DNA from 2 places in the Mesorhizobium sp. M0195 genome. Region 2 is predicted to be linked to the other one. Evidence: predicted binding sites of a transcription regulator. Region 2 holds the regulator's gene; the other holds the start of a gene.
The links. Region 2 encodes LexA, which represses DNA repair genes until DNA is damaged. Its sites were predicted from a motif close to TGTTCNNNNTGTGTTCNG; they were not measured.
Positions count from the first base shown of each region.

Region 1: the regulator LexA is predicted to act here: its motif matches at 2,051-2,068, upstream of NKJ12_RS15070 (ATP-dependent helicase).

Region 1 is NZ_JAMYSV010000006.1:138,368-141,783, reverse strand. It holds gene NKJ12_RS15075 (glucose/quinate/shikimate family membrane-bound PQQ-dependent dehydrogenase) at 1-1,856, opposite strand, end outside; gene NKJ12_RS15070 (ATP-dependent helicase) at 2,110-3,416, shown strand, end outside.
Region 2 is NZ_JAMYSV010000018.1:81,558-84,973, reverse strand. It holds gene NKJ12_RS25950 (ComEC/Rec2 family competence protein) at 1-1,259, shown strand, start outside; gene lexA (transcriptional repressor LexA) at 1,253-1,987, opposite strand; gene kynU (kynureninase) at 2,438-3,416, shown strand, end outside.

The sequences.
Region 1 (3,416 bases), on a different contig from region 2:
TGTTCGCTGCCCTTGGTGTCACCGGGCGGCGGCACGTCGGCGCGCGGCACCAGTTTGGAGATGAACGCCAGGTATGTCGGCATGCCGAACATCACCTGCCGGACCGGATCGACTGCCACACCGCCCCAGTTGAAGGTGCCGAAATTTCCGGGGTAGATCAGCGAGCCCTGCAGCGATGGCGGGGTATAGCGGCCCTCATAGCGCAACTTCCGAAGCTCGATCCGGCAGGCCAGCTGGTCGAACATGGTAATGCCCCACATGTCGGCGCCGGTCAGCGGTTTCGGACTGAAGCTCAGGTCCGAGAACGGCTGCGTCGGCGAGGTATGGTCGCCCTCGATCGCGCCGCCGGGTGCTGGCACTTCCTTGACCGGAACGATCGGCTCGCCGCTGCGCCGGTCGAGCACATAGAGGTCGCCCTGCTTGGTCGGCCCGACCAGCGCCGGCACCACGCCATTTTCCGTGGTGATGTCGACCAGCGTCGGCTGCGCCGGCACGTCCATGTCCCAGAGGTCGTGATGCACGGTCTGCCGTACCCAGCGCAACTGTCCGCTGTTGAGATCGAGCGCGGTGATCGACGAGGAGAATTTCTCGTCATTGGCGCTGCGCCCGGCGCCGAGCTGGTCCGGCGTCTTGTTGCCGAGCGGCAAATAAAGCAGGCCGAGCTTTTCGTCGGCGCTTGCCGTCGACCACATGTTGGGCGAGTTGTTGGTGTAGGTCTGGCCCGGCGGCAGCGGCGTCGTCTGGTCCGGATTGCCGGAATCCCAGTTCCACAACAGCGCGCCTGTGTCGGCATCGTAGGCACGGATGACACCGGACGGCTCCTGCGTCGAATAATTGTCGTTGACCGCGCCACCGACGATGATCTTGTTGGCGGCGATCAGCGGCGCCGAGGTCGAATAATAATAGCCCGGCTTCGGATATGGCATGTTGGCGAGCAGGTTCAGCGTGCCACCCTCGGCAAATGTGGGGCAGACCTGGCCATTCACCGCATCGAGGGCGATCAGCCGAGCGTCGGACGTCGGCAGGTAGATGCGTGTGGCGCAGGGCTGGCCGGCGGCGATCTTGGCGTCGGCATAATAGGACACGCCGCGGCAGGTCTGGTGCTGGCGGTCCTTGTTGAGCTTGATCTGTGGATCGAAGCGCCATTTCTCCTTGCCGCTTGCGGCATCGATGGCGATGGCGAAATTATGCGGCGTGCAGATGTAGAGCGTGTCGGCAATCTTCAGCGGCGTCACCTGATAGGTCGTCTCGCCGATGTCGTCGGGCCCTTTCACGTCGCCGGTTTGATAGGTCCAGGCCGGCTGCAGATTGGCGACGTTTTCCGGGGTGATCTGGTCGAGCGGCGAATAGCGCTGGCCATAGGGCGTACGGCCATAATAGTGCCATTCGCCGGGCGGCACATTGCCGCCGAGATCGGCCGTCGGCGTCACCTTGTCAGTGTTGAGTTCACCCGCAATATCCTTTGGATCGACCGTCATCGAATAACCGGCGACGGCAAGCGATGCCAGCACGGCGAGGATAAGCGGTGCGCGTCCGTCGGGACCAGTAAGCCCGCGCCGCGCCCATGGCGTCAACAGCCATAGCGCGACAAGCACGATGATGCCGCCGCGCGGACCGAGTTCCCACCAGTCGAAGCCGATCTCCCAGACCGCCCAGGCGAGCGTGCCGAGCACGATCGCCGCGTAGAGCCACAGCGCGGTGGATCTGCGCCTGTAGAGCAGCCAGGCCGCGACAAGGAAAGCTAGACCAACGATGACGTAATACCAGCTGCCGCCCAGCGTCACGAGCCAGATACCGCCGCCGCCAAGCGCCAGGCCGATGAGGAAAAGGATCAGGGAGGTGATGACCACAGCCAAGACGGTGCTCCTTCGACTGGTGCGCTCCGCGACGCGTCCATGGGCAACCCGGCATTGCGCTCCTGCCCCGAGCACAACTTTCTCCGGCCCGCCTCGCCTGTCAAGCAAGCTCGGCGTTTTGCAGCGCCGGCTCATCGCAAGCCCGGCGTTTTGGTTAGCAGACCCATTCAGATTGTGAGTCTACCGACTGGACAGAGAACAAAACGGAGACGCTTCTGGCCTTTCGCGGCCGAATCACTACATTCGGGGAGAGATGTCCGGCTTTTCGGAAGACATGCCCTTTTTTGACGAACCGAACGCGCGGCCTGTGGCCCCGTCGGGCATTGCCGCGCGCGCCATGGCTGCCCGCAGCAACCAGAACAACGCGCCCGATTATCTCAACGGCCTCAACCCCGAGCAGCGGCTGGCGGTGGAAACCACCGAAGGCCCGGTGCTGGTGCTTGCCGGCGCCGGCACCGGCAAGACGCGGGTGCTCACCACCCGCATCGCCCACATCCTTGCCACCGGCAAAGCCTTCCCTTCGCAGATCCTCGCCGTCACCTTCACCAACAAGGCGGCGCGCGAGATGAAGCAGCGCATCGGCCTGTTGATCGGCGAAGGCAATGTCGAGGGCATGCCATGGCTCGGCACTTTCCACTCGATCGGAGTGAAACTGCTGCGCCGGCACGCCGAGCTGGCCGGGCTCAAATCCGACTTCACCATTCTCGACACCGACGACGTGGTGCGCCTGATCAAGCAGCTCATCCAGGCCGAAGGACTGGACGACAAGCGCTGGCCGGCCAAGCAGTTCGCTCAGATGATCGACGGCTGGAAGAACAAGGGCCTCGGTCCCGCCGACATCCCCGAGGGCGATGCCCGTGCCTTCGCCAACGGCAAGGGCCGCGAGCTCTACACGGCCTATCAGGAGCGGCTGAAAACGCTGAACGCTTGCGACTTCGGTGATCTCCTATGCCACCCGATCCGCATCTTCCGCGCCAATCCGGACGTGCTGAAGGAATACCACAAGCGCTTCCGCTACATCCTCGTCGACGAATATCAGGACACCAACACCGCCCAGTACATGTGGCTGCGGCTGCTGGCACAACGGCCGCAATCCTCCCCCCTTGAGGGGGAGGTGCCCGCGAAGGGGGCGGAGGGGGTTGCCGCAGAAGGCACCGCTAGAGCGTCGAGCACTGCCGCCGGTAGGTCGAGCACTGCCGCACGGACCCCACCCGACCGGGCTTCGCCCGGCCACCCTCCCCTCGAGGGGGAGGGAAGCCCGCGCCTGTCCACCGTAAATATCTGCTGCGTCGGCGACGACGACCAGTCGATCTATGGCTGGCGCGGCGCCGAGGTCGACAACATACTGCGCTTCGACAAGGATTTTCCCGGCGCCACCATCATCAGGCTGGAGCGCAACTACCGCTCGACCGCGCACATCCTCGGCACCGCCTCCCACCTCATCGCCCACAATGAGGGCCGTTTCGGCAAGACGCTGTTCACCGAAAAGATCGCCGAGGACGACGAGAAGGTGCATGTCCACGCCGCCTGGGATTCCGAGGAGGAGGCCCGCGCCGTCGG
Region 2 (3,416 bases):
TCATCATGCTGGCGGTGATGCTTATCGCCGTGCTGTTCGACCGGGCCGCGCTCACCATGCGCAACCTGGCGATCTCGGCCATCGCGGTCATCGTGGTGTCGCCGCACGAGGTGGTCGGTCCGAGCTTCCAGATGTCCTTCGCCGCGACGGCGGCCCTTGTCGGCGCCTATGCCGGCTGGTCCGACTACCGCGCCGGCAGGGCCACCACGCCGCCGCCGCGGCGGTCGCCGCTACGCCTCGCCACGCGAAAGGTCCTGCTGGGCATGGGCGGCCTGGCGATGACCTCGATCATTGCAGGGAGCGCCACGGCGCTTTTCGCCATATGGCATTTCCAGCGCGTGGCGCCGCTCAGCCTGTTCGCCAATCTGGCCATCATGCCCATCGTCTCACTGGTCGTCATGCCCTTCGCCGTCCTCAGTGCGCTGGCGATGCCGTTCGGCGCGGATGGGCCTTTCCTATACGTGATGGGCAAAGGGCTGACGGCGATGATCGCCCTGTCCGGGTGGATCTCCGAGCGCTCGCCGATCGATGCGGTCGGACTGATTTCGCTGAGATCTGTCCTTTTGGTGACGATCGCCCTCGTCATTGCCAGCATGGCGACGACCTGGTTGCGGCTCGCGGCACTTCCTTTTGCGCTCGCCGGCTTGCTAACGACAACGCAGACGCGCGTACCCGACGTATTGATCTCGGAGGACGCACGGCTGGTCGCGCTGCCGATCGGCAGCGGTGAGCTCGCCGTCAACCGGGCACGCCCGAATGAGTTCACGATCGACAACTGGAAACGCGCGCTCACATCAGAGGCTATCGTCGCGCCGGAAACACCTGGAAAGAACGATCCGCAATTCGACATTGCCGATCCGGCCGACCTACCGCCGGGCATGCCGTTCATTTGCACGGACGGTCTCTGCCTCGCCAGGCATCCATCCGGCGCGATCATTGCGCAAGCCAAGGACCGCGATACCGCACGGCCAGCCTGCGCCTTCGCCAGCTTGATCGTCATCGACGACGCCACCGCCCATAATCCCTGCTACTACGACCGGCTGGTCCTCGTCGTCACCAAACGGCAACTGGCGCGCGCGGGAAGTGCGGCCGTCTATTTCGATCCACAAGCGGCAACACGCGCCGAAATCCGCTTCGCCGTCGAAAAATCATACCGGCCCTGGCACGTGCAGCGGAAATTTTCACGCGCGGCGCGCGGCCTGCCGCCATACCGCAGAGCCGACAATCCAAAAGCCGGCACCAAGGGCGCAACTCAGTAGCGGCGGATCAGCCCAACGAGCTTGCCCTGCACCTTGACCCTGTCTGGTCCGAAGATGCGCGTCTCGTAGGCCGGATTGGCGGCCTCCAGGGCGATCGAGGCGCCCTTGCGGCGGAACCGCTTCAGCGTCGCTTCCTCCTCGTCGACCAAGGCCACCACGATCTCACCGGGGCTCGCCGTATCGGCGTTGCGGATGATCACCGTGTCGCCGTCGAAAATGCCAGCCTCGATCATCGAATCGCCTTTGACCTCGAGCGCATAATGCTCGCCGCCCATGATCATATCCGGCGGCACCGAAATCGAATGCGTCTGGTGCTGGATAGCATCGATCGGCACACCAGCGGCGATGCGGCCCATTACCGGGATCGAAACGGCGGCGACGACATCGTCGTCATTGCCGGCTGCAGGGACGCGCGACGATGTGGGCTTGCCCTGCCGAGGGGCACCTTGCCCAAGACTGCCCTGGATGACACTCGGCGAGAACTTGCGTGCCGCATTGAGGCCGGGGGCGATCGAGTCAGGCAGGCGTAGTACCTCCAGCGCACGGGCCCGGTTGGGCAAACGGCGAATGAAGCCGCGCTCCTCCAGCGCCGTAATCAGTCGGTGGATTCCGGATTTGGAAGCCAGGTCGAGCGCTTCCTTCATCTCGTCGAAGGAAGGTGGGATACCGCTTTCCTTCAACCTTTCGTGGATGAACATAAGCAGTTCGTGTTGTTTGCGTGTCAGCATAGCGACCCCCAACAGAATCAGAAAACAAACCCAGAACAGACACTATCTGTTCCAGTTGTGTTCCGCAACTGTTTAAAGTTTAATGAATGCGTTAAGGCTCGGGAAACAAACGACGTCCCCTACCGGCGTACCGTATTTTCACCGCCGCGAGCCTCATCCCCTTGATTCTGCTTTCGTTTGCGCCGTTCTGGCCTCCTTGAAGGCGGCACTGGCATCGGCCGTCGGTCGGCAAAGGGCACGGAATTGAACCCGTATCGACTGGTGCTGTTTGGTCAATGCACCGTGAACGAAACGAACTCAAAACGCCAACCTCGGGCTAACTCCAGGTTTCCACCGCCTGGTCAGGCTGCTTCTCGCCGGTGGAGCCTTGCTACGCGCTACCCGGTAATGGAAGAACAGTTGATGCGTGTCCGGCGTTGCGTTGGATTTTTTTGAGGGAGCAGGCAAATCATGACGGGAATTCCCGATCTCGTGGCCGTAAAGGCGATGGATGCCGCGGATCCGCTGCGCGCGATGCGCGACCGCTTTGTGTTGCCGCAAGGAGTGATCTATCTCGACGGCAATTCGCTAGGAGCTGCTTCACGTGCCGCCTTCGATGAATTGCGCAAGGCCGCGACCGAAGAATGGTCGCATGATCTCATCCGCGCATGGAACACGGCCCGCTGGTTCAACATGCCGCTTGAACTTGGCGACCAGCTCGGGCGCCTGATCGGTGCCGCGGTCGGCCAGACGGTGGTCTGCGACACGACGTCGGTCAACATCTACAAGCTGCTGCACGCGGCCATGGCCATGCGACCGGAGCGGCAGGCCATCGTCGCCGAGGGAGATAGTTTTCCGACAGACCTCTACATGGCTGAGGGTGTGGTTTCGACGCGAAAAGATGCGCTGCTGCGCCTCTCGGGGGTCGACGCGCCGACCATCGAGGAGCTGATCGACGATCGCACCGCCGTGGTGCTGGTCAATCACGTCAACTACAAATCGGGCGAACTGCGCGACATGCCGGCTCTGACGCGCACGGCCCAGGAAGCCGGGGCGATGATCGTCTGGGATCTCTGCCACACCGCTGGCGCGATGCCAGTCGAGCTCGACAAAGCAAACGCCGATTTTGCCGTTGGCTGCACCTATAAATATCTGAATGGCGGCCCGGGCGCGCCTGCCTTCATCTATGCGGCTGAGCGGCATCTTTCCGACATCCAGCAGCCGCTCACCGGCTGGTGGGGCCATGCACGACCCTTCGCCTTCGAGCCAGGCTATGCGGCCGGCACCGGCATCCGCCGGTTTCTGTGCGGCACCCAGCCGATCCTTTCGATGCGCACGCTGAAGGGCGCGCTCGACATCTGGGACGATGTCGACATGACTGCGGTGCGCAAGAAGAGCATCGCACTGGCCGATCTGTTCATCGAGCTTGTCGAGGCAAAGTGCGGCACTT